2 regions of the Dactylosporangium sp. NPDC048998 genome follow, and region 2 is predicted to be linked to the other one. Evidence: riboswitches for the same ligand, from Rfam matches in the RefSeq annotation. Region 2 holds a riboswitch; the other holds the start of a gene.
What was found. Region 2 has a riboswitch for thiamine pyrophosphate ahead of thiS (sulfur carrier protein ThiS). Riboswitches for the same ligand answer to the same signal wherever they lie in the genome.

Region 1: linked by a shared signal. The riboswitch ahead of ACGFI8_RS22690 (ECF transporter S component) and the one ahead of thiS (sulfur carrier protein ThiS) in region 2 are both predicted to bind thiamine pyrophosphate.

What each region holds. Positions count from the first base shown of each region.
Region 1 covers NZ_JBICTV010000009.1:201,979-205,419, reverse strand. The annotation lists gene ACGFI8_RS22700 (acyl-CoA dehydrogenase family protein) at 1-288, opposite strand, end outside; gene ACGFI8_RS22695 (alpha/beta fold hydrolase) at 369-1,205, opposite strand; TPP riboswitch at 1,258-1,369, shown strand; gene ACGFI8_RS22690 (ECF transporter S component) at 1,452-2,021, shown strand; gene ACGFI8_RS22685 (ABC transporter ATP-binding protein) at 2,018-3,358, shown strand; gene ACGFI8_RS22680 (energy-coupling factor transporter transmembrane component T family protein) at 3,355-3,441, shown strand, end outside.
Region 2 covers NZ_JBICTV010000018.1:95,690-99,130, reverse strand. The annotation lists gene thiD (bifunctional hydroxymethylpyrimidine kinase/phosphomethylpyrimidine kinase) at 1-290, opposite strand, end outside; gene ACGFI8_RS31550 (thiamine phosphate synthase) at 287-814, opposite strand; gene ACGFI8_RS31545 (thiazole synthase) at 808-1,560, opposite strand; gene thiS (sulfur carrier protein ThiS) at 1,574-1,777, opposite strand; TPP riboswitch at 1,776-1,886, opposite strand; gene thiO (glycine oxidase ThiO) at 1,912-2,964, opposite strand; gene thiE (thiamine phosphate synthase) at 2,989-3,441, opposite strand, start outside.

The DNA of each region.
Region 1 (3,441 bases), on a different contig from region 2:
GGCGCCCAGCTCGCCGAGCGAGCGCAGGACCTCGTCCGGGATGCGCGCGTCGCGTTCGATCTGCTGGCCGTCGACCTCGGCGGACAGGTATGCGGCCAGCTTCGCGCGGAACTCGGCGCCGCGCGCTTCGGCGGCCGGATCGAGCTCCGGCAGCGGGTCGATGAGATCGAGGCGGAACCGGCCGAGGAAGAGCTCCTTGCCGAAGCTGGGCTTCTTCCATTCGGTTTCGCGGGTCTCCTCGATGACCTTGCGCGCTTCCCGCTCCGCGCGCACCGACGTGGAAACCATGGCCACCCCCAGGTAGACGGGTCCTAGGTGGAGAGGAACCTATCGCCAGGTTATTACCCACGGGTAGGGTTCGCCATGCCTCAGCCGAGGCAGCGGGCGAGGATCGCCGCGGCGACCTCAGATGGCGCCTGATCGGGGATCCAGTGACTGATCCCCGCAAGCGGGACGAACCGGTAGTCCGCGTCCACGTGCTCGGCGCAGGTGCGGGCGGCCGTAGCGCCGATGGCCAGGTCGCCGTCGCTCCACACGTACGTCGTGGGCACCCGCGCCGGGCCCAGCCCGACGAGGTCGAGCGGGCTCATCGCGCGGTACCAGTTCAGCGCCCCGGTCAGCGCGCCGGGCTCCAGCAGGGGCCGCACGTAGGCGTCGACGCCGGCCGCGTCTAGCCCGGACCCGTCGAAGATCCGCCGCAGCCGCCGCGCGTCGTCCTCCAGCAGCAGCTCCTCGGCCCGGCCCACCTCGCGAAACACCTTGATGTAGGCGGAGCGCTCGCGCTGGTCGGGGTCGGTGGCGTAGGCGTGGGCCATGGCGTGCGGGTGCGGCACCGAGATCGCGGTGAGCGTGCGGACCCGCTCCGCATGGCGGATCGCCACCTGCCAGGCGCAGATCGCGCCCCAGTCGTGGCCGACCAGGTGTACCGAGGCAGGTTTATCGAGCCCCAGCTCGTCGAGCACGGCCACGGCGTCCAGGGCGCACTCGGTGATCCGGTAGGCCTCGGCCCCCTCGGGGCGGGCGCCCGGCGAGACGCCCCGCTGGTCGAGGGCGTAGGTGCGCAGGCCGGCGGCGTGCAGCGCTGGGGTGACGGCCGCCCACTCGCCGCTGTGCTGGGGGAAGCCGTGCAGCAGCAGCACCGGGTCCCCGTCCGCCGGCCCACCGGCCACCACGTCGAACCTCAGCGAGCGCGCCGTGATTTTCATGACCAGAGACTAGGGGTCAACAAGGTTCACTGTTACCTTCGGGAAACAACTTCACATCCGACAGGGGAGCGCACAGCGCTGAGAGTGCGGCCGCCACGCGGCGCCGCAGACCCTCGAACCTGATCTGGGTAATGCCAGCGCAGGGAGCTCGGTCACCTCACGCCAGCCGCCATGTCCGTCCGTTCGTCCGGCGGCCGTGGCGTCGCGTCTCCTTCTGGTTCACCCCCGAACTAGGAGGTACTGCCAATGCAGACCCGTTGGCGCACCGTCGACATCGTCGTCGCGTCGATCATCGCCGTGGCCTTCGCCGCGGTCTTCGCCGCCTGGAACCAGCTCTGGAGCGCCCTGGACAGCTTCGCGCTGCCCTGGCGGGCCGTCATCTACGGCGTGTGGCTGGTTCCGGCGGTGCTCGGCCAGCTCATCATCCGCAAGCCCGGCGCCGGCCTCTTCACCGAGCTCGTCGCCGCCGTCATCTCGACCCTGTTCGGCTCCCCCTGGGGGCTCACCGTCGTGGTGTCGGGCCTGCTGCAGGGCGCCGGCGGCGAGTTCGGCTTCGCGGCGACCGGCTACCGCTCGTACAAGCTCGGCAACGCCCTCGTCGCGGGCGCCCTGGCCGGCGTGGGCGCGACCCTGTTCGACCTGACCAACTTCTACTCCGGCGTGTTCACGACCGGGCAGCAGTGGACCTACGCCGCGCTCGTCGCGGCCAGCGGCGCGGTGATCGCCGGCGCCGGGAGCTGGGCCCTGCAGCGCGCCCTGTCGAGGACCGGCGTGCTGGACCGCTTCCCCTCCGGCCGGGAGCGGGTCGCGGTCTGAGCACCGTCGAGTTTCGCGGGTTCGGGTGGCGGCACGCCGGCCGCAAGGCCTGGGCGGTCCGCCACCTCGACCTGCGCATCGAGCACGGCGAGCGGGTGCTGCTGCAGGGCGCCTCGGGCGCGGGCAAGTCCACCGTGCTCGCCGCGATGGCCGGCCTGCTCGCCGAGGACTCCGGCGAGCAGGAGGGCGAGGTCCTCGTCGACGGCCGCCCGGCCCTGCAGCTGCGCGGCGAGACCGGCATCGTGTTCCAGGACCCGCAGACCCAGCTGGTCATGAGCCGGGCCGGCGACGACGTCGCGTTCGGCCTGGAGAACCGGGGCGTGCCCCGTGCGGAGATCTGGCCCCGGGTCGACGCGGCCCTGGCGGCGGTGGGCTTCCCGTATGGCCGGGACCGCGGCACCGCGGCGCTGTCCGGCGGCGAGCAGCAGCGGCTGGCTATCGCCGGGGTCATCGCGCTGCGCCCCGGGCTGTTGCTGCTCGACGAGCCGACCGCCAACCTCGACCCGGAGGGCGCGCAGTTGGTCCGCACCGCCATCGCCAAGGCGCTGCGGGACCTCGACGCGACGATGGTGCTCGTCGAGCACCGGGTCGACGAGGCGCTGCCGCTGGTCGACCGCACGATCGTCATCGGCGAGGACCCGGACGCGGTGTGGACGCCGAGCGCGCCCGGGTCGCCGCCGATGCCGGCCCGCAAGGCCCCCGGGCCGCCCGGCGAGGCGCTGCTCACCGCCGAGGGGCTCGGGCTGCGGCACACGGACAGGACGATCGACGAGGTCGTACTGCGGGGGCAGGCCCTCGCCGTCGAGGGCCCCAACGGCGCCGGCAAGACCACCCTGGCGCTGCTGCTCGGCGGGCTGACCCGGCCCAGCCGCGGCCGGGTCGTGGCCGCGCCGGCGCTCGCCGGCCGGGACGCCGCCCGCCCGCCGCACCGCTGGCGGGCGGGCCGGCTGGCCGGGCGGATCGGCTCGGTGTTCCAGAACCCCGAGCACCAGTTCGTGACCGACACCGTGCGCGCCGAACTCGCGCTGGGCGGCGCGTCCCCGTCTACCGTCGACGAGCTGCTGTCCCGCCTCTACCTCGACCGGCTGGCGCTGGCCAACCCGTTCACCCTCTCCGGCGGCGAGCAGCGGCGGCTCAGCGTGGCGACCGCGCTGGCGGCGGCACCGCGGGTGCTGGTGCTCGACGAGCCGACGTTCGGCCAGGACCTGCGCACCTGGCGCGAGCTGGTCACGCTGCTGGCCGACCTGCGCGACGAGGGGCGGGCGCTGGTGCTGGTCACCCACGACCCGCAGCTCGTCGCCGCGATCGGCGACCGGCGGCTGGAGCTGACCCGGTGAGCACCTGGCTGGGCCGGCGCGACGCCACCGCGAAGCTGCTCGCCGCGCTGCTGGTCACCGGGGCCGTGGTGACCACCCTCGAC
Region 2 (3,441 bases):
AGGCGCGGGGCGTACCGCGCGACGAGGGCGACCGTCTCCGGCGTGGCGAGCATGCCGGTCTTGACCGCCGCCACGGGCAGGTCGTCGAGCACGGCCTCCAGCTGCGCGGCGACGAAGCCGGGCTCCACCGCGGAGATGCCCCGCACGCCGGCGGTGTTCTGCGCGGTCAGCGCGGTGATCACGCTGGTGCCGAACACCCCGTGCGCGGCGAACGTCTTGAGGTCGGCCTGGATGCCGGCCCCGCCGCCCGAGTCCGAGCCGGCGATGGTCAAGGCCACGGGCGGGTTCATGCGTTCAAGAGCTCCTTCACGAGCCGGGCCGGGTCCTCGGCGCGCATGACCGCGCCCATCACCGCGACGCCCGCCGCGCCCTCGTCGAGGCAGTCGCGCACTCGCGCCGGGGTGTCCACGCCGCCCAGCGCGTACACCGGGACGTTCACGACGAGGGCCATGCGCGCGAGGGCGGCCAGGCCCAGCGGCGGGCCGTACCCGGGCTTGGAGCGGGTCGGGAAGATCGGCGAGAGCGTCGCGTAGGCGACGGCGTCGTCCGCGGCGGCGGCGCAGAGCGAGTCGAGGTCGTGGCACTTGCGCAGGGCCGGGTCCTCCTCCAGCAGCAGCCGGCCGCCGACCGCGTCGAGCGCGACGCGCAGCTCGGCGGCAAGCTTGAGGCGCCGCCGCGGCGGGAGGTCGTGCTCGCGCAGGACCACCACCCGCGCCCCGCCGTCGATGGCCAGCGCGACCACCTCCGGCAGCGGGCGCCCGGCCTGCCGGCGGTCGGTGAAGACGATGAGGCCGTGCTCTATGGGCGCTACCACGGCATACCTCCGGTCGGGCTGGATGCGGTCGCGTGCAGGCGGCGGGGGATCCGGCCGGCGAGGTGCGCCAGCCGCCCGGCCCGCACCGCCAGGCGCATCGCCTCGGCCATGCGCGCCGGGTGCTCGGCCCGGGTGACCGCGGAGGCGAGCAGCACGCCGTCGCAGCCGAGCTCCATCGCCAGCGCGGCGTCGGAGGCGGTACCGATGCCGGCGTCGAGGATGACCGGGACGGTGACCTTCTGCCGGATCAGCGCGATGTTGTGCGGGTTGCGGATGCCCATCCCGGAGCCGATCGGCGCGCCGAGGGGCATGACCGCGGCGCACCCGGCGTCGGCCAGGCGCTGGGCCAGGATCGGGTCGTCCGAGGTGTACGGCAGGACGACGAACCCGTCGCCGACCAGCTGCGCGGCCGCGGCGAGCAGCTCGACCCCGTCCGGCAGCAGGGTGTCCTCGTCGCCGATCACCTCGAGCTTCACCCACGCGGTGCCGAACGCCTCCCGCGCCAGGTGGGCGAGCTTCACCGCCTCGGTCGCCGTGTAGCACCCGGCGGTGTTGGGCAGCACCCGCACGCCGCAGCGCTCGATGACGCCGAGCAGCGACGGCGCGGCCGGGTCGAGCCGGCGCAGGGCGACGGTGACCAGCGCGGTGCCGCTGGCGCGGATCGCGGCCTCGAGCGCGGCGTGGCTGGTCGCTCCCCCGGTGCCGAGGATCAGCCGCGAGGGCAGCTCGACGCCGTCGAAGACCAGGAGGTCGAGGTCGTCAGCCACCCTGCACCGCCGTCAGCACCTCGACGTGGTCGCCGTCGGCGGGGCGGGTGTCCGCCCAGCGCGACCTCGGCACCACGTCACCGTTGAGGGCGACGGCGATCCCGCGCGGATCGTCTCCGGCGAGCGTGCGCACGACGTCGGCGACGGTGGTGTCGTCGTCGACGGTCGATGCGACGGCATTGACAACGAGGTGCATAAGGCTCACTCCTGCCTCCCTGCGCCGGCATGATCCGGATCAGGTTCGACGGTCGGGGGCTCACAGCCCCCCTCTCAGCCCGGTCACACCGGACTCCCGTGGGGTACGCCTCGACCATAACGCCGCCGCCGGGCTCAGGTAAAGCGCCGCGCCCCGAACGCGTCGATATCAACGCTGGTAGCGCCGTCGACGACCAGGTCGGCGATCACCGCGGCGGTGACCGGGGCCAGGAGCACGCCGTGGCGGTAGTGCCCGGTGGCCACCAGGGTCCGCGCGCCGGGCGGGCCGCCGGGGAGCGGGCCGAGCACCGGGGCGTTGTCCGGCGTGCCGGGGCGCAGGCCGGCCAGGGTCTCGGCCAGGGCCAGCTCGGCCACGCCGGGCAGCAGGTCGGCGGCCGGGCGGAGCAGGTCGAGCACGCCGCCGGCGGTGACCGTGGTGTCCGCGCCGCGCTCCTCCTCGGTCGCACCGACGACCAGTTCGCCGTCGGCGCGCGGCACGAGGTACACGTGCCGGCCCGCCGCCACGCCGCGGATCACGTGCCGGACCAGGGGCTCCGCGCCGCGCAGCCGCAGCAGCTGGCCCTTCACCGGGCGCACGGGCAGGCCGGTCAGCGGCGCCGACCCGACGCCGTTCGCGACGATGATCACATCATCCCGCAGTGTGGAAAGCTCATCGACCTTCTGCGATGTGAACCGCAGCGGCAGGCCCCGCAGGGCGCTCAGCAGCAGCCGCGGGTCGGCCTGGTGGTCGCCGGGGGCGAACGCGCCGCCGCGCACCCGTGGGGACAGCAGCGGCTCCCGCTCGCGCAGCTGGCGGCCGGTGAGCGGCTCGATCGGCGTCCCGGCGCGCCGGTAGTAGCCGACGAGCCGGTCGATCTCGGCCTGGTCGTCGGCGGTGAGCGCGACCAGCAGCGTGCCCTCGGTGCGGTAGCCGATCGGCCGTCCGGTGCGCTCCCGCAGGCGGGCGGCGAAGCCGGGCCAGCGGCGCATCGACTCGAGCATCAGCGCCTGCAGGGCCTCCTCACCGAAGACCGCCTCGGCGGTGGGGGCGAGCATGCCGGCCGCGACCAGCCCGGCGCCGCGCGTGGGGTCGGGGTCGTAGACGGTGACGTCGCGCTCGCCCCGCTCGAGCAGCTCGAACGCGACGGCGAGCCCGATCACCCCGCCCCCGACGATGCCGACGGTCATGCCGTCACCTCCGCCCAGCCCGGCTCATGCCGCGAACTCCGCGGCGGCGGCGTACGGGTCCGCCGCGCCGCTGACCGCGCCCACCACGGCGACCGCGTGCGCGCCCGCCGCGAACAGCTCGGCGGCCCGCGCCGCGGTGACCCCGCCGATCGCGACGACCGGCACGTCGACCGCCTCGGCGACCGCGCGCACCCCGGCCGGGCCGATCGCCGCCGGCAGCCCGGACTTCGTCGTGGTCGCGAACGCCGGCCCGACGCCGAGGTAAGAGGCCCCGTCGGCGACCGCGCGCCGGGCCGTCTGCGGGTCGCGGGCGGTCGCGCCGAGGATCGCGGCCGGGCCGAGGATCCGCCGGGCCGCGGCCACGGGCAGGTCGTCGGCGCCGACGTGCCCGCCGTCGGCGCCCGCGGCGAGCGCGATGTGCAGCCGGTCGTTGACCAGGCAGGTGCGGCCCAGCTCGCGGCACATGGCCAGCACGCG